DNA from 3 places in the Dongshaea marina genome. Region 3 is predicted to be linked to each of the others. Evidence: riboswitches for the same ligand, from Rfam matches in the RefSeq annotation. Region 3 holds a riboswitch; each other region holds the start of a gene.

Region 1 (10,717 bases), 1.9 Mb from region 3:
CATCACCAGCCAGGGGCCCGGTTGCAGCATAGAGTTCGCAGTTGAAATCATCCGCCAACTTAAAGGGGATGAAGTTGCCAAAGCAACCGCATCCCCCATGGTATTAGCCCCAAGCTGAAAACTGGCTGACAACCTCTGCCAGCCAAAGCTGCCAGTTTATTTAAGGCTGGTCAGATAACGCATCAGCAAAGGAACCGGCCGAGCCGTCGCCCCTTTTTTCTTATCAAAGACCCCACCGGCACTGCCAGCGATATCCAGGTGAGCCCAAGCATACTCCTTGGCAAAGCGCGACAGGAAGCAGCCAGCAGTAATGCTACCCGCGGGCTTGCCGCCGGTATTTGCTATATCGGCAAATGGGCTGTCGATCTGCTCTTGGTACTCCTCATCCAGAGGCAGCTGCCAGGCCTTGTCTGCTGCATCTTTACCCGCCTGTAACAGGGTCTGAGCCAGCTCATCATCGTTGCTCATTAAACCTGTGTTGTGCTCTCCCAGGGCAACGACACAGGCCCCGGTCAGAGTCGCCATATCGATCACCACTTTCGGATTGAACTTGCCGATGTAACCCAGGCCATCACACAGGGCCAGGCGACCCTCAGCATCCGTGTTGATAACCTCTATGGTCAGGCCGCTATAGGAGGTGAGAATATCTCCCGGCTTGAGGGCCTTGCCATCGGGCATGTTCTCGGCAGAGACGACGATGGCAACGATATTCTTTTTAAGCCCCATCTCAGCTGCAGCCTTGATGACACCAAATACGCTGGCGGCGCCACACATGTCATATTTCATCCCCTCCATGCCTTCGCTGGGCTTGATGCTCACCCCGCCGGAATCAAAGCTTATCCCCTTACCGACCAGGCCAATCGGCGCTTCCTCTTTATCATCGGCGCCCTGATATTGCATGATGATAAATTTAGAAGGCTCTTCACTGCCCTGTCCCACCGCCAGAAAAGCATTAAAGCCAAGCTCTCGCCCTTCCTCTTCATCGATGATTTGTGTCTTGATTGAGTCGTACTCAGATGCCAGCTCCAGAGCGGTCTTGGCGAAATAACTGGGAGTACAGATGTTCCCCGGGGCATTGCCAAGATCCCGGGTGAGATTCATCCCGGCCAGCAGAGCGGTAGCCTGCTCAAGCCCTGACCGATTCTCCCCACCCACAAACTCAACCACCTCAGGAGTCAGTTGTGCTTTTTTGCTGCTCTTGAGCCCATCAACCCGGTAGTAACCCGCATCGACAGCCTGCATCGCCAGGGAGAGTTTATCGGCATTGGGATTATTGGAAAGTGCAAGATCCAGGGTGTCAAACACAACTCGGGTCAAGGGCAGCTCTTTGATGCTGGCAATCGCCTTTTGATGAAGTCCCTTAAATTTAAGATCGGTCAGCTTATCTTTGGCTCCAGCCCCCACCAACAACAGCCGCTCGGCATCAATACCCTCAACCTCAGGGATCAACAGGTTTTGTCCAATCTTGCCCGGAAGATCACCCCGCTCAAGCAATCGGCTAATGAGTCCCTTGGTCGCCTTATCGATAGTAGCCGCCGCATTGCTAAGCTCTTTATCCTCAAAAACAGCAACCACCAGACAATCGCCTTTGGTCTGCTCCAGCGCAGTTTGTGTCAATGAAAACTTCATAAGTTCCCTACCTTAAGAATGGTTTTTTAAAGATTTGTAAATTTTGTGAAAGCGCTTCGAGTCTACTTGAATTGACGCAGGCTGTCAGCAATGGGAAGTGCCGCTAGCAGAAGGAAGAAAAGTAGCAGACGTGCTCTCACTTCCCTTTGGGCTGTTTAGGTTTGCTGAATCTTCGCAGCCATAGCGGGACAAAGTAGTTCACCGCCCCAGCTCCAATAAAGGCAGCACCTCCTATCAGAAGGTGGTTGTCCATCAAGTGGCATACAAATACCGCAACCAAGAAAGCATGCAGTCCCCCCAGCCATCGCCTGACACGAATATTGGGAAGCCAGCTCAAAGCCACCAGAATAAACACCCAGGAGGCCCAAAAAGTCTCCTGGTTTATTGAAACATCAAAATGCATAACCAGCCTATCCAGCAGCCAGCCAGATCCCGACCCCAAGCATCAAAGTCCCGGCGATCCGGTTCATCAGCCTGACATTGCCGCTCTTACTTAAAAAGTAACTCAACCGACTCCCCCCGTGGCATAAAGCATCAGGCAGGAGAACTCCAGTAGCAAAATGATCGACAGCAACATGACGATCTGAGGCGCCATCGACTGATGTGGATTGATGAAAGGAGGCAGTAAGGAGACAAAAAAAGCCCAGCCCTTAGGGTTGGTTACCGCCGTCATAAATCCCTGACCGGCGAGAGCCAATCCGGGCTGAGTTGATTGCTCAGAGCGCTCTGCTGAGAAGGCCATCTTTCCCTTGGAGAGCCACATCTGCACCCCGAGATAACAAAGGTAGACACCACCGGCAAACTTGATCAGGGTAAAGAGCAAAGGATATTGCAGCATCACGGCCGCAACACCGATTACAGCCGCAACTCCAACCAGGGCGACACCGAGGAGCTCTCCAACCATCATCCATAGGGTACGCCGAACCCCCATCGTCATCCCCATGGTTAAAGCCAGAGTCATGCAAAGCCCCGGAGTCAGGGATACAAAAAAGAATGTCGGCACAAAAACCGCGAGAGTGGAAACGTTCATCGTCGAAATGAGCTACCTCTTGAACGAAAAGCCGGATAGCTGTTGCTATCGTAATCAAATTAACCCAGAAAAGTAGTCAGTTTGCCCACTAGATGAGGCAAATTGTCCCGAAACTCTCTCATAGATCCCGGGAGGGTTCAATTACTTTACCGGCTCACTCATCTAAGGCACTAGATCTCACAGCAAAAAATGAGAAATAGCGGCCATCTTCGGCAAAGTTATGATAATACTGGCTAAAATACCCGGGTAAAAGCCTAGTAAATCATCTCACCTCCACCGCTTGAGAGTGAGCTTTCCTTTCGCCACGCAGCAACATGGGAGGATCTCATCTTCCCGGAAAAACGCCAACGGCTCCAGCAGATACTCCACTTCACCTGAAACACGCTTAACCCGACAGGCACCACAATACCCAGAGCGACACTGAAATGGCAGTCGAATATCCTGAGCCTCAAGCCGCTCCAACACAGGCCGGCAACAGCCCCGATCTGAGGGCTGAAGCTCTATCATAGAAGTTTCCTCAGGCATCAGAGCTCAAAGCCTGCCAGGGCACTGGTGTTGACATCGCTGTCGATGGCTCCCACCAGATAGGAGCTGATCTCCGCCTCCTGAGGAGCCACCTGCACATTATCACTGGCAAGCCAGGCATCCATCCAGGGCAAGGGGTTAGGTTTAGACTCAAACAGTGAGTCCAAACCGAGAGCCTGCAGCCGCTGATTGGTAATAAACTCAATGTATTGACCCAGGATCTCGCTATTAAGCCCGATCATTGAGCCATCCTTGAAAAGATACTCCGCCCACTGCTTCTCCTGAATGGCCGCCTCTGCAAACAGGGCCCTCACCTCCCCCTCATACTCCCGGGCAATCTGGCACATCTGCGGATCATCATCACTGGTCGCCAGAATATTCAGAAGATGCTGGGTCCCGGTCAGGTGCAGCGCCTCATCCCGGGCAATCAGCTTAATGATTTTCGCATTACCCTCCATGGTGGCCCGCTCGGCAAAAGCAAAGCTGCAGGCAAAACTCACATAAAAGCGGATCGCCTCCAAAACATTCACCGAAGCCAGGGTGAGATAAAGAGATTTTTTAAGCTCTCTGAGCTCGACACTCTCCTTGGCAAGCAAGTAGCGCTGGGCCAGTTCAATCAGTTTGTCGTAATGACAGGTCACCGCCTCGGCCCGTTTCACGATCTCCGGATTCTCGACTATGTCATCGAACACCTCTCCAGGCTCGGTGATGATATTGCGAATGATGTGAGTATAGGAGCGCGAATGGATGGTCTCACTAAAACTCCAGGTCTCAATCCAGGTCTCCAGCTCAGGCAGGGAAACGATCGGCAGAAATGCCATATTGGGAGAGCGCCCCTGCACGCTATCGAGCAGAGTCTGGTACTTAAGATTACTCAGGAAAATATGCTGCTCATGCTCAGGCAACGCCCGAAAATCCTGACGATCCCGGCTCAGGTCGACCTCCTCGGGGCGCCAGAAAAACGAGAGCTGTTTTTCGATTAACTGCTCGAAGATCGGGTATCTTTGGCGATCATAGCGCGACACATTGACATTTTCACCGAAAAATAACGGCTGTTCGAAGGTTGAAAAACGATTCTGATTAAAACTTTGGTAACTCATATTTATCCCTCTAATTAAAATAAGCGGCAACTTAAAAAGATTGAAGAAAAGATATTCAGGGGAGATGCTAAGTCGACCTTCTGCTGCACGGACGCAGCAGCAGAGCCCCAAGGACGGCTAGTTGCGTGTCGACATGCAGCCACCAGAATATCCTGCTCTATACAAAGATTAAGATGCCGCTAAATCTTACAAGCCCCACCACTGCAGCCATCATCAGCTTCAGGTTGCTGGCCCGCGCCGTCCCGGGTGTTATGGTAATAAAGGGCCTTGAGCCCATATTTATAGGCGAGCAGCAGATCCTCCATCAGTTGCTGCATCGGAACCTTCCCTTCGGCAAAGCGCCCGGGATCATAGTTGGTGTTAGCCGAGATCGCCTGATCAACAAATTTTTGCATCACCCCCACCAGCTGCAGATAGCCCTGGTTATTCGGGATCTGCCACAGCAGTTCATAAGCCGGGCGCAGCCTGGAGAGCTCGGGCACTACCTGCTTTAAGATCCCATCCTTGGAAGCCTTGACACTGACATAACCCCGCGGAGGCTCAATACCATTGGTGGCATTACTGATTTGCGATGAAGTCTCAGAGGGCATCAGGGCCGTCAGTGTTGAGTTACGTAGCCCATGCTGAAGAATATCCAGTCGCAGGCTCTCCCAATCACAGTGATAGGATGGGGCACAATAGCTGTCTATATCCGATTTATAGTGATCAATCGGTAACTCACCGGCCGCATAGCGGGTATCGGCAAAGCCTTCACAGGCACCCCGTTCCCGGGCAAGGCGGTTTGAAGCCCTGAGTAGGGAGAATTGAATGGCCTCAAAAGTTTGGTGGGTCAGCTCCAGTGCCGAACCATCCGAGTAGCGAGCACCGCGTTTCGCCAGATAATAGGCATAATTGATCACCCCAACCCCCAGGGCCCGGCGCTCCAATGAGGCACGCCTGGCCGCTGCAACCGGGTAGTCCTGATAATCCAACAAGCTATCCAGAGCCCTGACGATCAAATCGGCCAGGGGCTCCAGCTCTTCAAGGCTTTCAATGGCCCCTAAGTTAAAGGCTGCCAGGGTGCACAGGGCGATCTCTCCCTGCTCGTCGTTAATATTCTCTAAGGGGCGGGTCGGCAGAGCGATCTCAAGGCACAGGTTGGACTGGCGCACCGGAGCTTTTGTCGGATCAAAGGGACTATGAGTGTTGCAGTGATCGACATTTTGAATATAGACACGCCCCGTCGAAGCTCGCTCCTGGAGCAAGCTGGAGAAAAGATCCAGTGCCTTAATCTTGCGGCTTCGAATCGATAGGTCCTGTTCATAGCCAAGATAAAGACGCTCGAATTCGTTCTGATCTGAAAAAAAAGCCTCATAGAGATCGGGTACATCAGATGGGCTAAACAGGGTGATCTCCCCATTGCTCAATAGTCTTTGGTACATCAATCGGTTCAGTTGTACCCCATAGTCCATGTGGCGAACCCGGTTCTCTTCCACTCCCCGATTATTCTTAAGCACTAAAAGCTCAGGGGCCTCCAGATGCCACAGGGGATAAAATAAGGTGGCAGCTCCGCCACGGACTCCCCCTGAGAGCAACACTTCACCGCGCTCTGAAAATGCTTGAAAAATGGGATACATCCGGTGTGGTAAGCCTCACCGCCACGGATCGCTGAGCCCTGGGCACGAATCCTCCCGGCATTGATGCCGATTCCGGCCCGCTGGCTGACATAACGGACGATCGCCGAGCTGGTCGCATTGATCGAATCCAGGGAATCACCACACTCGATCAACACACAAGAGCTAAACTGCCGGGTCGGGGTCCGTACCCCGGCCATGATAGGCGTCGGCAAGGAGAGCTTAAAGGTAGAAACCGCATCATAAAAGCGCCGAATATAATCAAGTCTTACCGCCCTGTCATAGCTTGCAAAAAGGCAGGCGCCGATCAGCAGATAGAGAAACTGCGGACTCTCATAGTAGGTACCGCTGACCCTATCCTGTACCAGGTATTTACCCTCCAGCTGCTTAACCGCCGCATAGGCAAAATTAAGATCTCTGTTATGATCTAAAAACAGCTCCATCTCTTGGAATTCATCCATGCTGTAATCGATGAGTAGCGCCGGGTCGTAGCGCTTGAGATCCACCAGCCTGGCCACATGTTGATACAGAGGAGGTGGAGTGAACTCACCATAGGCCCTCTTGCGAAGATGAAAGATATTGAGCCTGGCGGCCAGGTATTGATAGTCCGGGGCTTGCTCACTGATGAGATCGGCGGCGGACTTGATCAGGGTTTCATGGATATCACAAGTTGAGATCCCATCATGTAGCTGCAGATGAGCCCTAAGCTCAACCTGGGAGACAGAAACGGCATCAAGCCCTTCAGCAGCCCAGTTTAAAACCCGGTGGATCTTATCCAAATCCAGCAGCTCTTGATGGCCGTCTCGTTTGGTAACATGAATGGTTTGTGCGTTCACCTTGTCGTGCACCTCATCGACAAGGCAGGGGAAGGCTATGACACAGACACGTCAACGCAACATGCGTCCACGTTAAGGTCACCACCGGATCGCCCCGCCCGATGTTTGACTATAGAAGATTGCGCCATAGGCGCGGTCACGGCAGGTCTCCTGGCTCATGCTCAGCATCACATCCCGCCTTCCCGGAAAATCCAGTGGCTGTTGGGGGTGACTCACATTGACAGTTGCGGGGGCAGCTGCGGATTTTCACCGCATTCCCTTTTGATCCCGTTGGGGAACCGTATGTCACATATAGTGGTTTAATAATTGATTAAGATCAATATATAGTGGTTTGTTTGCTCATTCTGCATACAGTCAAGGTAACTAAAACAGCGTTGTTAGCCATTTTGCCAGGTAGTAGAGCGGCATCCATAGCAGGGTGTCATCGATGTTAGAGAAGGTGATCCCAGATCCCACCAGGACCCCGGTCATTGGGTAGACCAAAAGATAACCCAGGTGACCGATAAGACTCATCACAAAACCCGCCACCAGGGTGCCGCGAACTCCGCCGCTGCGGTTGGCAAACACCCCGATCAATCCGCCATCAAAAAACATGATGATCGGACTCGGGAAGACGATAATCTTGGAATGGCAGAGCATAAGCAGCCCCATCGAAGCCAGGGCTCCACCAATCGCCGCGATAAAACCCAGCAGGGATGCCACAGGTGAAAAGGGAAAAAACGTGGTGCAATCAAGCGCCGGAACCGCCCCCGGGATCAATACCCGGGTGATCCCCTCAAAAGCAGGGATCATCGAGCCGATAAAGAGCCTGACCCCGCTTAAAAGTACAAACATACCAGCAGCAAAAGAGAACCCCTGCATGATGCACCAGATCAGCCAATTTTGATCCTGGCTATAGGGGATGATCGCAGCCTTACCTGCGACCACTGCAGATACCAGAAACAGCAATGGCATCAGGGTCGCAGTGGTGACCGTGCTATCCCGGAATATTTCAAAGCCCCCGGGGAGCTTTAGCTTTTCGGCATCCTGCTTGGGATCTCCGACCCAACGTCCGATCTGTGCCCCCAAATAGGCCGCCAGCTGATTACAGTGCCCCAGGGTCAGGGGCTGATGCATCAACCGTTTGGTGATCCCCCGCACCAAAGAGGGCGAGAAGGTCCAGTAAAGGGCACACAGCAGCGAACCCACCCCAACCAACTCAGCCCCCTTAAGAGGCCAAAGGGTTGGCAAAACCATCACCATAAAGCTTGCCAGAAACAGCATCATGTTAGCGGTCAGATAGATATTGCGGTAAAAACGCCGCGGCAACAGCCGTACCAGCAACAGATGCAGGGCAAAGCCACATAGAAAGGTGAGAACTATGCTGTTCCCCGCATGCTTCATCCCCAGCGCAAAGGCTGCCTCATTAGCCGGAATCACTCCCTGGATACCAAAGCGATGATTGAGAAGCTCACTCAGGGGCTCAAGGGCCTTGAGCAGGATCTGGGCACCAATACCGATCGCCAGGATCCCTATCACCACTTTGAGCCCCCCTCCAGCACTTTAGCGAAGGAGTGCTTGCCAAGGCTGAGCCCCAGCACTGTTACCAGTCCGAGAAAAATCGCCGGTTGATTCAGGAGATCAAACACCAGCAGATGGATAAATTCGTTCACGCAGCCTTCCAACTCAAATTAATTGATCCAGATCAAAAATAAGGCTGCGAACCATACCGAGATCGCTGACAAAGATCCAGTGATATAGCGCCCAATAGCCCAAGGGATTCGTCGTAAGCCGATTTAGCCTAAAAGAGTGCAAAGTGTCGGTATTTAGCGACATAAAGCCATAAAAACTGTGCGCCAATCCCTGGCTTGCCCCGGGCCTAAGATAGCAACTCCATCGGGGTGCAACGGCATCCCAACCATAGAGAATTGCTGGAGGTTATTATGGAAGGTCTTGAGCTACAAATCGAAGCACTGGCACGCCGTCTGGCTGAACTCAAAGCTCGCCGCAATTATTGGGTTGGCCGCAGTGACAGCCACTACCAGAAGGCCCACGAGCAGGCACTGAAAGTTCGCGCCCAGGTCCTGCAACTGTTCGAGCTGAAAAATAAAGCCGAGGTACTTTAGGCTCCGTTGATGTTTCCGATTTTGAACCTGTTGCCCCTGAAAATGCTCTGTTCGCGACGCGAGTCATGAAGTTTAGTTATTCTAAATGAGTGATGAGCAACAATGAACAGGGCCTTCTCTTCAAAAAAGCAATATATAGAATCTCTATACGTTATATAATTTTGAAAACAATGTTTTTTTTCAAAAGACAATCGTACGAAAAAATATTACACACTGACCAGATACACTATAATCGTGAGCAAAAATCTTCATAGACACCTCTAACAACACATCTCGTCACATAACTCACACAAAAAAACACATAGCAATTACCTACACCTAAGTATGATAACCGTATATGAAAAACAAATATAAGGAAAACAAGGATAGTTTGTAGATATATATTTTTATATACCGATAGTTTCTAAATAACTGTTCCAAATAGTAGATCAACTGTTGAATTGTGAATTAACAGACCCTCTGCGTCATGGATGACGCGGTGGAGCTTCCATGGATGGATTCATAGCGTGTCTGCTAGCACACATCAACAGATGTAGCAGTAATAGGATCAGCTAGTTAGTGACTTATATAATACCAGAAATATAAAAATGGACAGTATATGACGAAGATTATACAAAAGTTAATAATTAGCCTATGTGCTTTTTTTCTGCTTGCCTGTAATTCAGAAAATGCATCTAATAATAAAACACCAATTAATAATCGCGACTCCACACAAGTAATTAGCAAATTCATCACAATAACCCCTGATAATCCGATAAAGGGAATTACGGGACACAAATTATACACACTGGGGAAAATTCAATATATAGCTGTACTTACAAATAATAAAACAACAAAAGAAATAACAACTCTTGCTAACTGGTCAACTAGCAACCCCAATGTTGCTACTATATCCAAGTCTGGTCTGGTAACAGGTATCAGCACTGGAGTTAGTTATATTCAAGCTAGCTTCGATGGTATAGATAGTACCCCCATTGAGATTACTGTTCATGAATCTGTTATCTCGAGTATCGAAGTAGCACCTTCAATGAAAAAGTCAGCTAAAGGCAACCATGTACAATACACAGCGAAAGCTATCTACAGTAATGAAACGAGCCAAGACATAACCAAAACGGCTAGATGGTCTAGTTCAGATTCAGCTGTGGCCTCAATAACAAAAGATGGCTTAGCTACAGCCGTTAGCAAGGGAATGGCTCAGATTAGTGCTCGGCTGAATAACGTCACAAGCAATCCGGTTTCCCTGCAGGTGACTGCCGCTGTCATCAAGCGTTTAGAGATAACGGCACATAACACATCAATTCCCAAAGGACACCAGCAGCAGTTCGAAGCAAAGGCCACCTACAGTGACAACACCACTCAGGATGTAACCCAGGAGGTCAGCTGGATTAGCTCAAATCCAACTGCCGCCACCATAAGCCTGAAAGGCATCGCCACAGGCGTGAATGCTGACTTCACCCAGATAACCGCTCAGCTGGAGGGGGTCACCAGCAATCCGATTTCCCTGCAGGTGACTGATGCTGTCATCAAGCGTTTAGAGATAACGGCACATAACACATCAATTCCCAAAGGACACCAGCAGCAGTTCGAAGCAAAGGCCACCTACAGTGACAACACCACTCAGGATGTAACCCAGGAGGTCAGCTGGATTAGCTCAAATCCAACTGCCGCCACCATAAGCCTGAAAGGCATCGCCACAGGCGTGAATGCTGACTTCACCCAGATAACCGCTCAATTGGAGGGGGTCACCAGCAATCCGATTTCCCTGCAGGTGACTGCCGCTGTCATCAAGCGTTTAGAGATAACGGCACATAACACATCAATTCCCAAAGGACACCAGCAGCAGTTCGAAGCAAAGGCCACCTACAGTGACAACACCACT
Region 2 (10,717 bases), 2.3 Mb from region 3:
CGATGAACTGCTATGGGTTTGCAACTGCCTGAGCCAGTCTGGATCCAGCTTCTCCTTTGCGTAAGGAGTATTGTACCAGGGGCATACTGATCTGTGGTGCAGTTGGGAGCTGTCAGGTAGAGATTGAGATTTGGAGTATCCAGCTGTTGCAGTAGTTGTTCGATCTGTTTGGCATCGAAGGATGCCATCATATAGTCACCCTGGATCCAGTCATCCTCCTCATAGTGGAGCATGTTTAACGAGAGACCGGATGCAAAGTCGATGGGCTTATTTTTTTCCTGATAGCGAAACGCCGTCTGCAGTACCTGTTGTCTCTCCCGGTAGCGCCACTGCTGGAGGCCTTCGGCCCGGATCTGCCTGAGTGTCGCCAGGGTGAGCTCGACAATCTGCGGGTAGTGCGCCAGCCCTGACTCGGTCAGACCAAACTCGATATCGTAATTTTTGAAATTGTAGCCACTGATACCGCCCCCGGCAGAGAGGCGGGTGATCCAACCCCTTTGTCTGAGTATCTGCAGCAGGCTACCGGGACCTTCGTCACCCAGAAGGTGGCTGATGAAGCTCAGGGGTTTTTGTTGATAGAGCTGCCGGGTTTCTGGCAGGGCAAAGGTCATCTGGAGTTTTCTAAGCTCCTTAATCGGGCTGATATGGTAAATAAAATTGAGATCCTGCGGGCGATACAGTGGCTGATCCGCAAGGGCGTGCTGTTGCTCTGTATCTGGGATATCCGAGAAATGACGAAGGACGAGCGCTTCGAGGCTGGGAAGATCAAGTTGTGAGTAGAGGACCAGGGTCATGTTGCTGGCCCTATAGTGAGTTTTGACAAACTCAACAAGCTCGGGACGAACCGATGCATTATCTTTGTCGGCGAGGGTTTCAAGATTACCGACCGAGAACTTAGAAAAGGGATGAGCGGGATTCACGCTCTCTTTGAGCACCTGGTAAAAACGTCGGGTTTCATCCTGTAGCTTTAAGCGAAACTCTGACTCAATGGCCTGACGCTCTTTATTGATCAGCGCCTCATTGAGAGTCGGGCAGACAAAAAACCGGGAAAAGCGTTGCAGAGCCGGTTCAAAAAAATCATGCTCAATGTCGAAAAAGTAGTTGGTGATCTCTGTGCCGGTCCAGGCGTTGTGCTGTCCACCATGCTGAGAGATAAAGCCATGGTACTCATCGGGCTTGGGGAAGGCTTCGGTCCCCAAAAACAGCATATGTTCGACAAAGTGGGCCATCCCCGGGCGATCTTGCGGATCATGAAATTGACCGGCATTGACCGCGATAGCGGCCGCCGAACGCTCGCTATCCGGATCACTGACCAGCAGCACCCGCAATTGATTGGCGAGAGTGAGACTAAGATAGTGGCGCAGATCATTGGGGCTCGTCACTAGGGGCATGGTGGTGGTCCATAAAGCTCTGAATGGTTCTCTTTATTATCAACAGCCCCCTCGTCAGGTGCAAACCCGGATTGTGGCTCAGGCCCTGTTGAGCTCTCAGATTTGGTTAAAATCGCAAACATCAATTACTCCTGAGTCCAATGAACTAGGATGGGATATTTATTTGTGGGCCATAGCGCAGTAACATGGAGCAACAGATGACAGAGGTAAGAGGTTGTGATGCGAGTCTTTATTATGCGCCATGGACAGGCGGTTACCCACGCTTCACGGGATGCGCTTCGTCCGCTGACTGATGTCGGTAAACAGGAGTCGCGAGCCGTTGGTTATTGGTTGCGGGATAAAATATCTGAGCTTGATTATGTGATGCATAGCAGTTACCTGCGTGCGCAGCAGACCTGGCAGATCATCAGTGATATTCTCCCGACGCCCAAGCGAGTGGATCTCAGTGATGAAATAGTCCCCCATGGCGATCCGCAGCTCATCGCAGACTATCTGCTTGGATTTGCCGAGCATCATGGCTACCAGAACATACTGTTGGTGAGCCACCTTCCTTTCGTCGGCTATCTGGTTTCTGAGCTTGCCAGTCATCAGGGCGCTCCCATCTTTCCAACCTCAGGGGTTGCCTGTATCGAAATCGAGGATAATGGCGACAGGGGTGAGCTTCGCTGGCTTGAGGGACCCCACAGCATCTGAACTTGCGGGCTTCGAAGTGCTCAGGGGCTATTGTTGCAGATCTTCAAACCTGCGGACGTTCTGCAAAGAGTCACCTCGTTGACCCCGGGTGTGAAACCTTCTTGAACCCATCACATTGGAAGAGGCTTATGACTTAGCCTCTGCTCCAAAAAGTTTCGAAGGGGTTATGCCAGTTGCCGGGGTGATGAGGCGAGCTTGTGGCATTTTGGACGGTGATCCGGATGATATCTAAATACAAAGCAATCCATCAGCAACAGATTATAGATGCCATTTCACAAGATCCGGATTGGGCTTGCTTCACCCAGGGTGATGCACTCGAACACTATAAGGCGGCATTAGAGAGCGGGGTTACTTATGTCGCCCATAGTGACGGGGAGTTTTGTGGTTACCTGAGGGCTCTGCTAGATCCTCATTTTGCACTCTATATCAGTGAACTCTATGTCGTCACCAAATGGAGAAATAACAAGATTGGGCAAGCCCTTTTGCAGAAGGCCTCAGATGATCACAGCGAGTTAAGCGTTTATGTGTTATCCGATGAGGATGGCTATTATCTGAAAAAAGGATACGGCAAGGCTGGCTCTGTCTTTTTACTATCAGAGCCCGGGGTGCCTGACGATGTCCTCTAATGAAGCGATGGAAAAATCATTCACCATAGGGTTAATCATGACCTGGGCTCCGGCCTGGACGCGTTAGCGGTTGTGAGCCGAGCTCCCCGACCTTGATATCAGGTTCAGATCTCATTTTCTACCAGAGATAGCCTCCTTCAGGGGGCTGTAACTACCGGCTTCTATCCCGGGGCCCGATTTTCAATCACAAGGAACTTCTCATGATAAAAAAAATAATTATTGATACCGATCCCGGCATTGATGATGCCTTTGCGCTGCTATTTGCCAAGCGGCATCCTCAATTGCAATTGATGGGGATCACCACGGTTGCAGGGAATGCCAGTGTCGAGCAGACGACCCACAATGCGCTGTTCTTAAAAGAGCAATTTAAGATGGAGGTTCCTGTCTGTCAGGGGGCTGCGGTTGCGCTGCATGGTGAGCCTCATCAGTACCCGGCCCATATTCATGGGCACAATGGCTTAGGTGATATTGAGATCCCGCAGGCGGTTCCCGAGCTTCACTCTCTGTCTGCGGTTGATTTTTTGATCCAGAGCATAATGCAGCATCCGGGGGAAATCACCCTGGTGACATTGGGCCAGCTTACCAACCTGGCCCTGGCTCTGGAGCGTCAGCCTGAAATCGCGAGTCTGGTCAAAGAGGTTGTGGTGATGGGAGGAGCTCTCGGATACCAGGGGCATCAGGGAAACCTGACGCCGGTTGCGGAGGCAAATATTGGTTGCGATCCGGAGGCGGCAGAAAAAGTGTTTGCCGCCAACTGGCCCCTGACCCTGGTTGGGCTGGATGTGACCAATGAGATCTGGCTGGATACGCTGCAGCTCAACGAATTGGCCGACAAAGGGGGAGCAGAGGGGGAGCTACTCGCTACGATCAGCGGCTGTTATGCCGACTTTTATCATCAAAACACCGGGCGTGAAGGGGTGGCGGCCCATGATGTATCCGCAATCGCTTATCTGGTGGCGGCTGAGCACTTTGAGACCAAACAGGGAGTGTTAAGAGTGGTGACCCAGGGCTGGTCGCGTGGGCAAACCCAACTCATTGTCAAAAATCGCCGCCTGGCCAATGATCCCGATTGGTGTGATTTGCCGGAAAAAACTGCCTGTATTGGCGTTGACTCGAAGCGGCTTAACCAGATCCTGATGGAGACCCTGCTCTATCAATAAGCTAATGCCTGTGGTTTGAGCGGCAGCAACCGCTACTTCTGACAGGCTGAGGCTTCGAATCATCATTTCCTGAGGATTCCTTCTTGGCCTGCGATATATAAAGCCCTGCAGCTGATTCCATCGAACGGGAGTGGTGAATTCAGATGATAAGTACAAGGTTCATATTTGGGGTTGCTCAGGGCTCGGAAAGGATCTTTGCTATCTCCTTCCATGGGCGGGTGGCTCCTATTGGGAGGAGGTGTCGCTTAGATAAATGAGATATTCGTCACACAAAACCCTCTTATTAATTGAATCACAAGCATCTACTCCTAAGAAATCACCTTTTTAACAGCCTAAAAAAGACTCTCCCTCTCCTGCTGGTTAATCAAATGTTAATTTAGTTCTTTGTTTGTTTCCTCCTCCTGAGGGCGATTATGTCAGCAAGATATAAATGACAGCTTAGCTATTGGCCGACCGAGCCGGCAGGGGGATCTTCAATCGTCCCTTGCGCCTTTATTCTCAAGGCTTCCGTGAAGGGTGAGAGCTTACGTTTTACGGGTTATCACTCATCCGAAAGTGACCAATTATGACAGCTTGAGACTATTTATGATCCAATCTGTATGTAGCGGAAAAGTAACATTGAGTCGACTGAAACGAGCCTGAATATGTTTTCAGAGCTGACTCAGGATGAAAATTGACCATTTTTAAACGATTATGGGTCATCCTTTGAGGGATAGATTTGTTGTGAGGGGTGTCGGTATCATATTTTCGTCGAGTGAGAGATAGCCATCTGTTTATTGAATGTGGAATATGTTTAATACCCGATTTATCCAAATGGATGGCCGAAAGAAATTTATATGAATACATATCATTAAATTCCACTCTCTTTATAAGTACAGAGGAAAATCAGATTAAGTATCGTGATAAATAAGCGAGTGGTTTGCTTTTCTTGTCTACTTATTCCTACTGAGATGAAGAATACGATTAATTCACTGCACAGGTGATTCTAACTGTTTTTCTATCTCAGTTATTTTAAAAGGATCCATAACTGCATCTGAAAGGATCTATGGGGAATCTCGTGAGAATCGAGAGCGGTCGCGCCACTGTGAGCGGGTATTTAACTCGTGAGCCAGACCTCCATAAAAGACAACGCATTCTTCGCGGGATGAGAATGAAAATGCGGAGTTGAATATGTCAGTTGAAACACAGCAATGGGAACAAGCTGCCACCAAACAGCTGAAAGGAAAGCCTGTTGATAGCTTAAAGCGGACAACCCCTGAGGGAATAGAGGTTAAGCCTCTTTATACCGCTGAAGATCTGGAAAACCTTGAAACTCAAAACACCATGCCGGGCCTGGCTCCCTATGTTCGTGGCCCTTACCCAACCATGTATGCCGGACGCCCCTGGACCATACGTCAATATGCGGGCTTCTCTACCGCTAAAGAGTCCAACGCCTTCTATCGTAAGAACCTGGCTGCCGGGCAGAAAGGTTTGTCGGTTGCGTTCGATTTAGCAACTCACCGTGGCTATGACTCAGATAACCCCAGGGTTGCCGGCGATGTGGGTAAGGCCGGGGTTGCGATCGACAGCGTCGAAGATATGAAGATCCTGTTTGATCAGATCCCGCTGGATAAGATGTCTGTTTCCATGACCATGAATGGTGCCGTGATCCCCGTGATGGCGAACTATATCGTCGCCGCAGAGGAGCAGGGCGTTAGCCAGGAGCAGTTAACCGGGACAATTCAGAACGATATCCTGAAAGAGTTTTTAACCCGTAATACCTATATCTATCCGCCAGCACCCTCAATGCGGATCATCTCAGACATCATGGGGTATTGCTCCAAGAATATGCCGCGCTTTAATACCATCAGTATTAGTGGTTACCACATGATGGAGGCGGGGGCCAATGCGGTTCAGCAAACCGCTTTTACCATTGCCGATGGGATTGAGTACTGTAAGTCTGCGATCGCTGCCGGCCTGAGTGTCGATGACTTTGCACCACGTCTGTCTTTCTTCTTTGGGATCGGGATGAACTTCTTCATGAATATTGCCATGCTGCGTGCGGCAAGATTCCTGTGGAATGAAGAGATGATGAAGTTTGATCCGAAAAACCCTAAATCCTGCATGCTGCGGACCCACTGTCAGACCTCAGGCTGGAGCCTGACCGAGCAGCAACCCTATAACAACATCATCCGTACCACCCTCGAGTGTATGTCTGCGGTACTCGGTGGCACTCAGTCATTGCATACCAACGCCTTTGATGAGGCGATTGGTCTGCCCACCGAGTTCTCGGCGCGGATCGCCCGTAATACTCAGATCATTGTGCAGGAAGAGTCCCAGGTGTGTGATGTCATTGATCCCCTGGGTGGCTCCTACTATGTGGAGTCTCTGACCAACTCCATCATCACCGAAGCCCGCAAACTGATTCGTGAAATTGAAAAGCTTGGTGGCATGTCCAAGGCGATTGAGTCCGGGATGCCGAAGAAGCTGATTGAAGAGGCTGCGGCCCGCACCCAGGCACGGATCGAGCTGGGTGAAGATGTGATTGTCGGGGTCAATAAATACAAGCTGGATCAGGAAGCTGAGGTTCCGGTGCTGGAGATCTCCGATGAGGTTCGCCTGGAGCAGATTGAGAGCCTGAAGAAGCTTAAAGCGACCCGGGATAACAGCGCCGTTGAACAGGCGCTGGCCAAGGTAACCCGGGTGGCCCGTGATGGTGGAAACCTGCTGGAAGTTGCCGTGGAAGCGGTGCGCCTTCGTGCCACCGTGGGTGAGATCAGTGATGCGATGGAGACAGTGTTTGGCCGTTACAGCGCTAAATCTGAGCTTATCTCAGGTGTTTACTCATCAGAGTATGGTCAGGAAAACAGCGGCTTTGAGCAAACCAAGCTACGCACCGCAGCCTTTGCCGAGCAGGAGGGACGTCGCCCAAGGATCCTGATCGCCAAGATTGGCCAGGATGGGCACGACCGGGGCAGCAAGGTGGTTGCAACCGCACTGGCCGATCTCGGGTTTGATGTGGATCTGACACCAATGTTTGTGACCCCGCAGGAAGCGGCCAAGATGGCGATGGAGAATGATGTGCATGCGATCGGTGCTTCCTCTTTGGCTGCCGGACACAAATATATAGTGGCAACCCTGGATAGTGAGCTGAAAAAGCATGGCGCTTCGGATATCAAGATCTTCATCGGTGGGGTGATCCCACGCCAGGATTACGATGAGCTCTATCAGGAGGGAGCAAAAGCGGTGTTTGGCCCAGGCTCAAACATAGTGGATGTTGCCAATGAGATCCTGGATATGATCAGTGAGCCGCAATCTTCTGAGCAGCAGGCAACTGAGCAGAGTGAAACCGCAGGCTGCCCAGCCTAATCATCCTGAAAAACGTTTTTATCCTTTTTACTGCCAAGGGGGAGTTTCTCCCCCAGCCTTCAGACCAGGGCAGTTCAATTTACAAAGATTAATAGGGGTTATTATGTCTCTCGTAGAAACTAAATTCGAAAATCACGTCGGAACCATCACCTTAAATGACCAAAGACACCTCAATGCGCTGAGCGCTGAATTGGTCGATGATATTATTCATGCCCTCAATGAGTTTAATAACTCTGAAACTCGCGCCGTGATTATTCGTGCGCCGAAGGGGGTCAAGGTGTTCTCGGCCGGTCACGATGTGAAGGAGCTTCCAAAAGGCACGGTCGATCCCCTGACCTATAACGATCCACTGCGTCGCGTGGTGCGTGAGCTGGAGCTGTTCCCACACCCAACCATAGCCATGATGGAGGGAACCGTATGGGGAGGTGCCTGTGAGCTGGTGATGAGTTGTGACATCCTGATCTCCTCTGATACATCCACCTTTGCGATCACTCCGGCCAAGTTGGGCGTTCCCTATAATCTGTCGGGTGTCCTCAACTTCATGCAGAACATCAGCATCCCGGTGATGAAAGAGATGCTATTTACAGCCGAGCCGATCTCCGCTTCTCGCGCCGTCGAGATCGGGATGATCAACCACGCTGTGCCTGTCGAGCAGCTTGAGGGCTTTACCATTGAGATGGCGGCCAAGATCACCCGTAACGCACCATTATCTATCTCGGTGATGAAAGATGAGATGCGGGTTCTGGCCGGAGCCTTCCCGCTCAACCCGGTTGACTTCGAACGAATCCAGGGCAACCGTCGCAAAGTCTACAACAGTAAGGATTACCTCGAAGGGATCAATGCCTTCTTTGAAAAGCGCCGCCCCGAATTTAAGGGCGAGTAGTGGTCTGTTATCGGGTCATGCGCTGACTCGCGAACCACTTCTGTTCGATATTTTCAAAGACAGTACCGGGCGGCTCAACGGATGAGCTCCCCGGTGAAAACAAACAGGAAGGCATAGATGAATATTCAAACACATGCTCCGGTGCTCAGTGCTGAGGAGGCTGCCGCACTGATCCCCCACGATGCCATGATAGGCTTTAGTGGATTTACATCGGCAGGTGCCGCCAAGGCGGTGCCACGGGCGCTGGCTCAGAGAGCGAAAGCGCTGCACGCAGCACAAACGCCCTTTAAACTCAAGGTCCTTGCGGGGGCATCCACGGGTAAGAGTGTGGACTCGGCCCTGGCTGAGGCCAACGCGATCAGCTCCAGAGTGGGCTACCAATCCTCCCGCGAGCTTCGCAAACAGATTAATGCCGAAGAGGTGGATTTTATAGATATTCACCTGTCTCACCTGCCACAAATGGTGCAGAGCGGCTCACTGGGCAAGCTTGATTTTGCGGTGATTGAGGCGACCGAGTACTCTCCCGACGGCCGTGTCTATCTCAGTACCTCCATCGGTGCCTCACCGACCTACCTTGAGTGCGCCGATAAGGTGATTATCGAGATCAACCGTTATCACTCGCCACGCTTAAGTGAGATGACCGACATCCTGAGTGTGAAGCGTCCACCACACCGGGATCTGATCCCGATTTTTAATCCGCTCTCCAAAGCGGGTCGCCAGTATGCCAGTGTCGACCCACAAAAAGTGGTCGGGATTGTGTATACGGATGAACCGGATGAGGTTCCTCCCTTTGCCGCCCCGGATAAGACCAGTGAGCTCATCAGCAATCATGTGGTGGAGTTTTTGCTGTGGAAGATGAGTACAGGGCAGATCCCCAAGGAGTTTCTGCCGATTCAAAGTGGCGTGGGTAACATAGGCAATGCGGTGATGAATGGGCTGGGTCATCACAAGGATATCCCTCCCTTCACCATGTTTACCGAGGTGCTTCAGGATTCCATCGTGGATCTGATGGAGAGTGGTAAAGTTCAGGGAGCCAGTACCTGTGCGCTGACGATCCTTCCGGAAAACCTGGAGCGGATCTATAACAACATGGACTTTTTTGCGCCCCGGGTAGTGCTGCGGCCACAGGATATCTCCAATAACCCGACCCTGGCACGCCAGCTGGGAGTGATCGCTATCAACACGGCCCTTGAGGTGGATATCTATGGTAATGTGAACTCCACTCATGTGTGTGGCACAGATATGATGAACGGCATTGGTGGCAGCGGTGATTTTGAGCGCAATGGCTACCTGTCGATCTTTGTCTGTCCCTCCATCGCCAAGGGCGGCAAGATCTCGACAATCGTGCCTATGTGCACCCATATCGATAGCAGTGAGCACTCGGTGGATGCCATCATCACCGAGCAGGGGATCGCCTACATTCGTAATCTGTCACCTAAAAAACGCGCCGAGGTGATTATCGAAAACTGTGTCCACCCCATGTACAAGGATTTCATGAGAGATTATCTCGCATCCTGTAAAAAGGGGCATATCCGCCACAACCTGAGCCGCTGCTTCGAACTTCACCAGAATCTCCTGGAGCAGGGAGCTATGCTGCCCGGATTACGGGAAACCGCATGAGGGCCCTGAGCCGGATTGATATGGGAGATCATTAAGATGAGATTTGATACGGCCGAGGATTACATCCGTGGGATCCTGTCCGGCAACCGCAGGGCCCTGGCCAAGGCGATCACTCTGACCGAGAGCTCCCATGCCAGGCATGAGTCACTGGCACAACAGGTGATGCTCGGAGTGATGAAGGAGACCGGACGGGCGATCAGGGTCGGGATCACCGGGGTACCCGGCGTGGGTAAGAGCACTTTCATCGAGTCTCTTGGACTCTACCTGGCCGGGTTGGGCCATAGGGTCGCCGTGCTGGCTGTCGATCCCAGTAGCCCGATCAGCGGTGGGAGTATCCTGGGAGATAAGACCCGGATGGAGAAACTCTCGACTCATGACAATGTGTATATCCGCCCCTCTCCCTCTTCGAATCACCTGGGGGGAGTGACCCGCAAGACCCGCGAGGCGATGCTACTTTGTGAGGCTGCAGGTTTTGACGTGATCCTGGTGGAAACCGTGGGGGTCGGTCAGTCTGAGGTGGCGGTGGCCTCTATGGTGGACTTTTTCCTGGTGCTGATGCTGGCCAATGCCGGCGATGAGCTACAGGGGATCAAAAAAGGGGTCCTGGAGCTGGCGGATAGCCTGGTGATCAATAAAGCCGATAAAAACAGTATGGATCGGGCCCTGGTGGCGAAGAAGCAGTATGAAAATGCCTTTCATCTGTTGCGGCCGGCTTCGCCGAACTGGTCACCCAAAGTCCTGACCTGTAGCGCCCTTGAGAGCCGGGGAGTCCCTGAGGTATGGGAGACGATTTTGAGTCATCACCAGTCCCTGAGCCAAAGTGGCGAGCTTTCGCAAAACCGCCAGCGCCAATCACTGGACTGGATGTGGTCCATCATTGATGAGGGGCTCAAGAGCCACTTCATGGGCTTGCCCGAAGTTCAGCAGGCGATCCCGCAACTGGTTGCCTCTTTAGAAGATCAGAGCCTGAGTCCCGTCATGGCGGCTAACCGGGTT
Region 3 (10,717 bases):
TATCACTTAGCCCCGTTACATCTTCCGCGCAGGCCGACTCGACCAGTGAGCTATTACGCTTTCTTTAAATGATGGCTGCTTCTAAGCCAACATCCTGGCTGTCTGGGCCTTCCCACATCGTTTCCCACTTAGTGATAACTTTGGGACCTTAGCTGGCGGTCTGGGTTGTTTCCCTCTCCACAACGAACGTTAGCACCCGCTGTGTGTCTCCCGGATAGTACTTATTGGTATTCGGAGTTTGCATCGGGTTGGTAAGTCGGGATGACCCCTAGCCGAAACAGTGCTCTACCCCAATAGTATTCGTCCGAGGCGCTACCTAAATAGCTTTCGGGGAGAACCAGCTATCTCCCGGTTTGATTGGCCTTTCACCCCCAGCCACAGGTCATCCCCTAACTTTGCAACGTTAGTGGGTTCGGTCCTCCAGTTGATGTTACTCAACCTTCAACCTGCCCATGGCTAGATCACCGGGTTTCGGGTCTACTCCCAGCGACTATTCGCCCAGTTAAGACTCGGTTTCCCTACGGCTCCCCTATTCGGTTAACCTCGCCACTGAAAGTAACTCGCTGACCCATTATACAAAAGGTACGCAGTCACACCCCGAAGGATGCTCCCACTGCTTGTACGTACACGGTTTCAGGTTCTATTTCACTCCCCTCACAGGGGTTCTTTTCGCCTTTCCCTCACGGTACTGGTTCACTATCGGTCAATCAGGAGTATTTAGCCTTGGAGGATGGTCCCCCATGTTCAGTCAAGATACCACGTGTCCCGACCTACTCGATTTCATTCAATATTCGCTTACGTGTACGGGGCTATCACCCTCTATCGCCGGACTTTCCAGACCGTTCCACTTGCTCATATCAAACTTAAGGGCTAATCCCCGTTCGCTCGCCGCTACTTAGGGAATCTCGGTTGATTTCTTTTCCTCCGGGTACTTAGATGTTTCAGTTCCCCGGGTTCGCCTCTACATGCCTATGTATTCAGCATGAGATACTCACTAAAGTGAGTGGGTTTCCCCATTCGGACATGGTTGGCTATAACGCTTCTTACCAGCTCACCAACCCTTTTCGCAGGTTAGCACGTCCTTCATCGCCTCTGATTGCCAAGGCATCCACCGTGTACGCTTAGTCACTTAACCATACAACCCCAAATGAACTCAGGGTCATAAAGCAACTAATGTATTAGTTGTTTTCCGCCTCAAGTTTCCAAGACACTTGTTATGTCTAAAGAACTTTGAATTTAATCAGCTTTCCAGATTTTTAAAGAACAAGACTTTCTATACAAGAAAAGTCACAGAGATACATCAATGCATCTCTCTGACTTCTCGAGAATTGGTGGAGCTATGCGGGATCGAACCGCAGACCTCCTGCGTGCAAAGCAGGCGCTCTCCCAGCTGAGCTATAGCCCCAACTCTATGTCATACCAATTCCTTTCGAGACAAGGCATGAAATGAGGACGCTTAGTTCACTAAGCGACGATTTTCATAACGATGCATCGGAATGAATTGGTGGGTCTGAGTAGATTTGAACTACCGACCTCACCCTTATCAGGGGTGCGCTCTAACCAACTGAGCTACAGACCCATAGAAACTCTTATATAAATCGAACAGTACAATCTGTGTGGACACTAGCATGATAAAGCGCATAGGTAAGGAGGTGATCCAACCCCAGGTTCCCCTAGGGTTACCTTGTTACGACTTCACCCCAGTCATGAATCACAAAGTGGTAAGCGCCCTCCCGAAGGTTAAGCTACCTACTTCTTTTGCAACCCACTCCCATGGTGTGACGGGCGGTGTGTACAAGGCCCGGGAACGTATTCACCGTGACATTCTGATTCACGATTACTAGCGATTCCGACTTCATGGAGTCGAGTTGCAGACTCCAATCCGGACTACGACGGACTTTATGGGATTCGCTTACTCTCGCAAGTTCGCTGCCCTTTGTATCCGCCATTGTAGCACGTGTGTAGCCCACCCCGTAAGGGCCATGATGACTTGACGTCGTCCCCACCTTCCTCCGGTTTATCACCGGCAGTCTCCACAGAGTCCCCAACTTAATGATGGTAACTGTGAACAAGGGTTGCGCTCGTTGCGGGACTTAACCCAACATCTCACGACACGAGCTGACGACAGCCATGCAGCACCTGTATCTGAGTTCCCGAAGGCACTAATCCATCTCTGGAAAATTCTCAGTATGTCAAGGGGTGGTAAGGTTCTTCGCGTTGCATCGAATTAAACCACATGCTCCACCGCTTGTGCGGGCCCCCGTCAATTCATTTGAGTTTTAACCTTGCGGCCGTACTCCCCAGGCGGTCAACTTAACGCGTTAGCTCCGAAACCCACAACTTATAGTCACAAGCTTCAAGTTGACATCGTTTACAGCGTGGACTACCAGGGTATCTAATCCTGTTTGCTCCCCACGCTTTCGCATCTGAGTGTCAGTCTCTGACCAGGGGGCCGCCTTCGCCACTGGTATTCCTTCCGATCTCTACGCATTTCACCGCTACACCGGAAATTCTACCCCCCTCTCCAGGACTCTAGTCTGCCAGTTCCAAATGCTATTCCGGGGTTGAGCCCCGGGCTTTCACATCTGGCTTAACAAACCACCTGCATGCGCTTTACGCCCAGTAATTCCGATTAACGCTTGCACCCTCCGTATTACCGCGGCTGCTGGCACGGAGTTAGCCGGTGCTTCTTCTGCGAGTAACGTCACAGATGCGCAGTATTAATACGCACCCTTTCCTCCTCGCTGAAAGTGCTTTACAACCCGAAGGCCTTCTTCACACACGCGGCATGGCTGCATCAGGGTTTCCCCCATTGTGCAATATTCCCCACTGCTGCCTCCCGTAGGAGTCTGGGCCGTGTCTCAGTCCCAGTGTGGCTGATCATCCTCTCAAACCAGCTAGAGATCGTCGCCTTGGTGAGCCCTTACCTCACCAACTAGCTAATCTCACATAGACTCATCCAATCGCAAGAGGCCCGAAGGTCCCCCTCTTTCCCCCGAAGGGCTTATGCGGTATTAGCCACCGTTTCCAGTGGTTATCCCCCTCAACTGGGCAGATTTCTATGCATTACTCACCCGTCCGCCGCTCGACGCCGAAGTAGCAAGCTACTTCTCGTTTCCGCTCGACTTGCATGTGTTAGGCCTGCCGCCAGCGTTCAATCTGAGCCATGATCAAACTCTTCAATTTAAATCATTGCTCTCTTTAATCACTGAATTAACTTATATAGTCACTCAACAATATAAAGAGATAAAATATGTTTTATCGCTTTAACTCATTGCGAGTGCCCACACAGATTGCCTGTTCTAATTTTTAAAGAGCGTTGCTTCTTCTCGAAGCAGGACGAGCATTCTACCCGTTCCGAATTTTGAGTCAAGCCGTTTGTTTCAACTTTTTGACCTCGTCGCCAGTGCGCTTGGCACTGCCTGACAACGGAAGCGAATTATAGAGATCTCCCGCGCTCATGCAAGGCTTTTTTTAAGAAAAATGCTAAAAAGACTGAGGCTCGAGGTTAACCACACCTTAGCAAGGCATTTTGCACACTTTTATCCACAAAACCCGTCAAGCAGAACAAAGTTTAACCAAAACTTACCGAAGGCTGACACGAACTGAACAAATATAGCTGCTATTCTCTCCACCTTATCTGGCGTCGATGGACAAGAGCCGTTAACATAACCCCTATAACATAATTATTTTGGTGCCTTCACACATAGAGGACGTATCCATTATGAAAATCGAACTCAACGGAAAAACTTTCCTGAGAGCTGTATTGGCGGCCATTATCCTCGCCGCTGTTGGTTATCTTGTTGCACATGCGATGCACTGGACCCTGGATCATGAGCTGGTGTTTGCTATTGGTCTGGCGATCGGTGGTTTTGCCGTGGCTCTGTTTATGCCGGGTAAGCGGGTGACAACACTGGAAACCAAAACCCTGTATGTGGGTAATCTGCCATATCGCGCTAACGAGGTTGCTGTTCGTACTCTGTTCGAAACATACGGTCGGGTTCTCTCGGTACGCCTGATGATCGACAAAGAGACAGGTAAGCGCCGTGGCTATGGATTTGTTGAGATGTTGGAAGCCGACGCGAATCAGGCTTTGGCAGCTTTGAACGAGAGTGAATATCGTCAGCGGACTCTCAAGGTTCGCGAGGCAAACGAGAAGAAAGAGCCGATCAATATTGCTCCGGATGAGAATGATTAATCGACCCTCAGTATACTGAATGAAAAAAGCCTTCTTTAAGAAGGCTTTTTTATTGGCAGTGAGAGTCACTCCCTGTCTGCAGCGCTACTGAGCAGCCGATAGCCACTGAAGCCCCTCTTTTCAAAACTCAAGCGTAAGCGGTCGACTTTAGCTTCACTTTTGGTATAAAGCGCAAGGTAATCGCTTGCCACTGTGCAAGCCCCCCTCTCTTTATGAGCAGGCTTAAGTAAAGCAATAACCCTTCTGGCAATCGCATCTCCTGAGTCAATCAACCGAACCCCTGGGAGTAAAGTTGTCAGCTCCTTACTAAGCAGAGGAAAGTGAGTGCAGCCCAACACCACACAGTCCGGTGCCGGACGATGAAAAAGAAGTGGCGAGATATCTGAAGCAAGCTTATCCCGTTCGACCTTAAGCCCCTGCAACTTACGCTCTGCCTGCTCAACCAGATTTGGAGCCGGGCAACAGAGCACCTGCTGTCCCCGGGCAAACTGCTCTGCGAGTTGTCGGGTATAGGTACTATTCACAGTGCCGGCTGTTGCCAGCAGCCCAATCACCCCGCTCTGGCAAAGAGCTGCGGCGGGCTTGATGGCCGGCACAACTCCCACCACGGGAATAGATAAAACCTCCCGCAGGGCATCCAGCACCCGGGTACTGGCACTGTTACAGGCGATCACCACCAGCTCTATGTCTCGTTGAGATACGACTTGAGGGATCAACTGCAGACAGCGCTCAGTCAGCTCAGTTGCGGTGAGCTCTCCGTAAGGGTAACAGGCGTTATCAAACAGATAGGTATAGTTAGCATCCGGGATCCGGGTGTGGATCGAGTCAAAAACAGAGAGTCCACCCACCCCGGAATCAAACAGCAGAATATTGTGTGACACCAACTACACCTTCACTTGATTAGATACGACAGCTTACACCGACATAGATACCCCGATCGGCACTTGGGTAGCCCTGATCCGTTTGGTATCTCTTGTCGAGCAGATTATCGATTCGGCCCTTGAGTGTCCAGCGCGCATCTAGCTGGTAGCTGGCGGTCGCTGTCCATAAGCTATAACCACCTAGCACAGAGCTTTTATCAGAGGCTAGCCGCTGTCCGGTGTAATCATACTGAAGGCCCAGCCTTAGTTGCTGAAGCTGGATGTCGCCCTGCCAGCCACCTAACCAGCGTGATGTCAGCTGGATATCCTGCCCTGTTTCTTCATTCTTTGGCCGCTGATAAGTCGCATGAAGTCTCTGAGACGCAATTCCAGAAGTAAAACCCAGAGTACCAGTAACGCCCTGCACTCGCGCCTGACCGATATTCTCCGCTATATAGGTTGAGGGGTTCGGTACAATCTTATTGGTCACACGATTATCGAAAGCGTTTAATTCCCAGCTAAATAACTCAGGCTGACCAGATAGTGTTAATTGCCAGCTTTTACCTTTTTCGGGCTTTAACTCTGGGTTTTCATAGCCTGGAAAATACAGATCCATCAAGCTTGGAGCCCTGAAGCTAGTCCCATAACTCAACTTAGCTTGGTAACCCGGCGCAAAACTCCAACCACCTCCGATGCTCCATGTCTGATGGTTGTTATATTGCTCATTGTGATCGGCGCGCCCACTGAGCTCTGCACTCCAAACGCCATGCTGATATTGCACTAAGGAATATGCGCCGGTGTTGTCTCTATGATTTGGAGCATCAAATGTTTGAGAATAGGATATCGATTCAGGCATTAGTTGATCCCGACGCCAATCCAACCCCGCTCCCAGAGTCCAATCCGGAGTTAACCAAAAAGTATTGCTCCAGTTACTCTGATACTGACGAATTGAAGTATAAGCAGGAGCACTACCTTTCGAATCAGCAGTGCTACCGTTCCACATTTTATATTTCCCAAAGCCTGCACTAAGAGCGGTACCATAGCCACTATGTTGGTAACGCAGCAGCCCATTTACATTAGTGTTTTCCACCCAAGTCTCGTTATCAGATGTAAATCCTACTGATTTAGTCTCACTCTGCTGGTGTCGTACTGTGCCGTAAAAATCTAGATCTGTTGCTAACTGCTGACTATAACCGACTAAGCCATTATAGGATTCAAATCCATAATTATGACCATCATTGTAGCTTACCGGTTTGATGTTATACCCTCGGTCTCCTTTACCATCGAGTGCTACTTTCAGGTGCCCATTTTTAGTGGTATCAAAAGAACTCACCAGGCTACCACCGGCGTAGTTGCGGCTACCAATAGTGCCATCCAGTAAGGTCGACTGCTCCCCCTGAGGATCTCGGGTAATCAGGTTGATCACTCCGCCCATAGCATCTGAACCATAGATGCTGGCGCGGGCGCCACGGATATACTCGATGCGAGAGATAGAGTTGAGTGGCAACTGGCTTAAATCAACAGATCCGCTATAGGAGGATGATGCGGTACGCATTCCATCAACCAATACCAATACCTCACTTGAGGATGCTCCCTGTATTTGAATAGAAGCCTGATGTCCAGGGCCTCCCAGCTGTTTGACCTGAACCCCAGGTAGGGTATTAAGCACATCCACCAGAGTCTTGGCCTGCATTTTCTGGATCTGCTGGGCTGTAACCACTTCTACTGGAGCTAATACTGAGGCTTTGGCCTGAGGAAAATGGTTGGCGGAAATTACAAAAGTTTCATCGGGAGTTTTTGAAGTTTCATTTTGAGCCGGTTGCGACTGAGCACAAGCAACCGCTGGCAGCAAGAGAGCTGCCAAATAGAGCTTTGACATTTAAACGTCCTAGTTCGCGTAGTGTCTGAAAACCGCATCTGCGGAATATACCTGGTCGGTCTTCGGGCTCAGAGACAGACTGCATACCTACGGCGATGGCTTCCCACCCTTGGCAGTGCCACATCATATCGCTTTCGTTTCTCTATACCGCTGCGCGCCAGCTCCGGATTCTCACCGGATTCCCGATTAAGCTCGAGGGCACCAAGGCATTTGAATTATATGAGGGGAAGTTGGGCTTGTATATCCTGACTCATAACAAGCTCAACCATCGGGTGAAACACACAGGGTGAGATTTAACCTGAATCATCCATAACTGATACTGATAAATGGCACTTCCTTAAACCCCTGCAGCATATTGACACGCAGTGTTAACACAAACAAAAAGTTGGTTACAAGGTGACTGAAGCGTAGCAAGATAGGCGCGACCTGCACCTCATCATGAAGCAGACGATGGAGCTGGCGTACCACCTTTTTTCCCTGACAGCGGCAAAGATGCAGGGTACAGCCAAGTGTTTCACCCCGGGGCAGCACAAATCCACCGACACAATCCCGGGTCAACTCCTGATAATAGGCATATCTTTGATGCAGCCACTCCAGGTCCTCCTCAAAGATCCCACAGCGCCCCCGTACCGAGCCATTGAGGTGATAAATCAGAAGCTGTAATTTATCCAGATCACCACGAATCTCCCCGGCATCCCCGGGTAACTCACTCAGCCGTGCTAACACCATTCCAAGCCCAGAGCAGAGCTCATCGGTCAGCATCTCAAAGTCACAGATTCCCCCCTGCTCTTTCATAAAGGGGTAGCAAAGCTCAGCCAGGGCACGTTTTCTCTTATCGCTCATCAGATTATTGCCAAAGGTAGGGGACAGTAGGAGGAGTGTGCCAGCACTCGGTGAGTGCTGGCAACAGTTGGTCTGGCTGTGTGAGGGATTATGCCAGATCGGATATCACTTTAAGCAGGCGCTCATTGAACTTATTAAACTCATTCAAAGACTCAAGGAATGTCTCCATGAATTTAGGCTGCTCCTCAAGATTTGGCTGCATCAACACAACCTGCTCGGTCAGCTTGGGAAGCTCCTCTTCGGGCAGTGTGACTTGTGCCCTCTCGGTGAAATCTTTGAGAAGATCAGCATAGTCCGCCAGAGGCAGCAGTGAATCTCTAACCTCAGGCTGAGGCAGCTCCTGCTGGTAGGTCTGCGACACACTTACAGCTCGGGAGTGCTTGAGATTAAAGGCAAAGCCCATCAGCTCTTCATCGTCATAGCCAACCTGGGTGGCCATCTCGAACGCTTCATCCAGATCACCGGCAAAAAAGGTGGTTGCCAGCTCATCCAGCTGAGAGACCAGCTCACCGATTGCAGCAAGCTCCTCATCATCCAGCTCACCCTCTACAGACAGGCTGAAGTGACGAGACTCCTGCAAATGCAGATGCATCTTCTCGGATGAGAGTTCGCGGTGCTCACTGGCCTGGCTATGTCCTTCATTGGGCCCTAAGCCATAAGCTGCAGCGGCTCTTGGGCTGACACTATGACTAAACTGTGCCTGGCTTCGCTCACCGATATTGAGCGTCACCTTATCACCATCATTGGTGGTGATCTCGAGGCTGGTTTGCTTTTGCTCCGCGGCTGCGAATCGGGTGTCTACAGCCTGTAATACTGGCTGCTCCTTCACTCCGAACAGCTCATCTTCGAAGGCTTGCATTCGCTCACCGATGAGATCATAACTCTTGTCGATCCCCTCGGAGAGCTTTTCTGTCATCACACCCAAACCTTCCAGCTCTTCACGAGCCTGGGAAAAACCCTCATCAATACCGCGCCGAGCTGCATCCATCATGCTCCGGAGCTTTTCATCATCAGCGCCATCGGCCTGAGCGTAGCGTACCCGCGCCTCAACAAAATCCATCACGTTACGGGCAACCGCTTCAAAATCAAACTCGAGAGGGGGCTCCGCGGGCTCTTTCACCTCAGGAAGTTCTTTCCCTTCAAGCCGGACATGCATGTGCAGCGACAAACTCACAGCCTTAAAACCGATCTGAACCGCTGAAGATCGATCGAAAAGGGACGGTTTGTCGTCTGTCTGTTGTGAGCCAGGTGACTCAGCTTTAACCCCTGGTGGTTGAAGGCGAGCCAGCAAGGCCTCTCTTAGGCCATGAATTTCCATAAATCCTCCAGACCAACTGTTAAATATACCCTCGTCTGTAAGTATCGGCCTGAATGGATAAAACTTAACCAAAAAAGCTGGACAATCTTTTACTGCTCTTTAAAATCAGCCCACTTGATTACAGTTAACACACCGAGAGCCAACCGATGACCTCATCCCCAACCGATGCCAACCGCTATCAGACACAACTTCAGGAGAAGGCTCAGCGCCTGGAACTACTGTTCGCCGACTTCAAGGCACCTGAACTGGAAGTGTTTGAATCTGTAGAGGAAAACTACCGGTTGCGGGCCGAGTTCCGAGTCTGGCATGAGGGTGAAGATCTCTACTACATCATGTTTGATCAGAAAACCCGTGAGGCTTATCGGGTCGATCAGTTTCCAGCGGCCAGTGCCCTGATCAATGAACTGATGCCCAGGATTATTGATGGTGTAAAAGAGATCCCCGCATTGCGCCGTAAACTGTTCCAGGTTGATTTTCTGTCTACTCTCAGCGGTGAAATCCTGGTCTCCCTGCTGTATCACCGACAGCTGGATGATGAATGGCAAAAAGAGATCCACCAGCTCAAAGACAGATTAGGTCAGGATTACAACATCGATTTTGTCGGACGAGCCCGTAAGCAGAAGATCTGCATCGAGCGCGACTATGTGATTGAAAAACTCGATGTCGATGGTCAGGAGCTCATCTATAAGCAGATGGAAAATAGCTTCACCCAACCCAATGGTGTCATCAACCAGAAGATGCTTGGCTGGGCTCTGGACTCCACCCAGGGCTGTGAAGGTGATCTGCTGGAGCTTTACTGTGGTAATGGTAACTTCTCTTTGGCCCTGGCTAAAAACTTCAGGAAGGTTCTGGCGACTGAGATCTCAAAATCCTCGGTGGCCTCGGCTCAGTACAATATCGCTCAAAATCAGATCGATAATGTCACCATTTTGCGAATGTCTTCCGAGGAATTTACCGAAGCGATGAACGGGGTGCGCAGCTTCCGCCGCCTTAAGGATATCGACTTAAGCGAGTATCAGTGTGAAACCGTCCTGGTGGATCCACCACGGGCCGGACTGGATGATGATACCCTGAAGATGATTCAGCAATACTCTCGTATCGTTTATATATCCTGCAATCCGGATACGCTGCACGCCAACCTGCAGACCCTGAGCCAGACCCACAAAATTGAGCGATTTGCACTGTTCGACCAATTCCCCTATACCCACCACATGGAAGCGGGTGTGGTACTGACTCGCAAGTAACAACAGAGACTCGGATTTACATACCGCTGCGATATGTAAATCCGACTAGAAGCTGTCCCCATCAGTAATAAGTGATCTCCGATACTTTGTGGGCGTGATAAGATATCCGCCCATTCCAGTTCAGGATCAAATCTAATATGAAGTTTCAAGCTGCAATATTTGATATGGATGGGTTGCTGCTCGATACTGAGCGCGTGTGCATGACTATCTTTAAGCAATCCTGTGCTGAGTTGAATATTCCCTTTCTTGAAAAGGTTTACCTCTCCATTATTGGAAGAGATGCGGCAGGGATAGAGCAGGTTATTCGTGATGGCTATGGCCCGGAGCTAGATTATCCCACACTCAATGCCGAGTGGCGTAAACGCTACTACGCAG

Evidence for each region. A riboswitch is a leader RNA that binds a small molecule or an ion and turns the genes downstream of it on or off. The one in region 3 is predicted to bind cobalamin.
Region 1: another riboswitch for cobalamin. It lies ahead of nrdA (class 1a ribonucleoside-diphosphate reductase subunit alpha); the one in region 3 lies ahead of DB847_RS21190 (TonB-dependent receptor domain-containing protein).
Region 2: another riboswitch for cobalamin. It lies ahead of scpA (methylmalonyl-CoA mutase); the one in region 3 lies ahead of DB847_RS21190 (TonB-dependent receptor domain-containing protein).

What each region holds. Positions count from the first base shown of each region.
Region 1 is NZ_CP028897.1:1,363,834-1,374,550, reverse strand. Features, by position in the region: gene DB847_RS06805 (DJ-1 family glyoxalase III) at 1-118, shown strand, start outside; gene DB847_RS06800 (leucyl aminopeptidase) at 157-1,629, opposite strand; partial or broken gene DB847_RS06790 (LysE family translocator) at 2,040-2,659, opposite strand; gene yfaE (class I ribonucleotide reductase maintenance protein YfaE) at 2,927-3,166, opposite strand; gene nrdB (class Ia ribonucleoside-diphosphate reductase subunit beta) at 3,184-4,284, opposite strand; partial or broken gene nrdA (class 1a ribonucleoside-diphosphate reductase subunit alpha) at 4,464-6,733, opposite strand; cobalamin riboswitch at 6,857-7,030, opposite strand; gene DB847_RS06770 (PTS transporter subunit IIC) at 7,097-8,254, opposite strand; gene DB847_RS24275 (hypothetical protein) at 8,248-8,385, opposite strand; gene DB847_RS06765 (hypothetical protein) at 8,656-8,838, shown strand; gene DB847_RS06760 (Ig-like domain-containing protein) at 9,437-10,717, shown strand, end outside.
Region 2 is NZ_CP028897.1:1,746,863-1,757,579, forward strand. Features, by position in the region: partial or broken gene DB847_RS26335 (insulinase family protein) at 1-1,391, opposite strand, end outside; gene sixA (phosphohistidine phosphatase SixA) at 1,611-2,084, shown strand; gene DB847_RS08515 (GNAT family N-acetyltransferase) at 2,306-2,710, shown strand; gene DB847_RS08520 (nucleoside hydrolase) at 2,911-3,870, shown strand; cobalamin riboswitch at 4,869-5,006, shown strand; gene scpA (methylmalonyl-CoA mutase) at 5,041-7,218, shown strand; gene scpB (methylmalonyl-CoA decarboxylase) at 7,322-8,101, shown strand; gene DB847_RS08535 (succinate CoA transferase) at 8,219-9,721, shown strand; gene meaB (methylmalonyl Co-A mutase-associated GTPase MeaB) at 9,758-10,717, shown strand, end outside.
Region 3 is NZ_CP028897.1:4,523,982-4,534,698, forward strand. Features, by position in the region: rRNA gene DB847_RS21160 (23S ribosomal RNA) at 1-1,135, opposite strand, end outside; tRNA gene DB847_RS21165 (tRNA-Ala) at 1,330-1,405, opposite strand; tRNA gene DB847_RS21170 (tRNA-Ile) at 1,503-1,579, opposite strand; rRNA gene DB847_RS21175 (16S ribosomal RNA) at 1,646-3,186, opposite strand; gene DB847_RS21180 (RNA recognition motif domain-containing protein) at 3,725-4,198, shown strand; gene murI (glutamate racemase) at 4,264-5,079, opposite strand; gene DB847_RS21190 (TonB-dependent receptor domain-containing protein) at 5,099-6,937, opposite strand; cobalamin riboswitch at 6,974-7,158, opposite strand; gene DB847_RS21195 (ATP:cob(I)alamin adenosyltransferase) at 7,241-7,780, opposite strand; gene DB847_RS21200 (DUF5610 domain-containing protein) at 7,869-9,098, opposite strand; gene trmA (tRNA (uridine(54)-C5)-methyltransferase TrmA) at 9,245-10,342, shown strand; gene DB847_RS21210 (HAD family hydrolase) at 10,480-10,717, shown strand, end outside.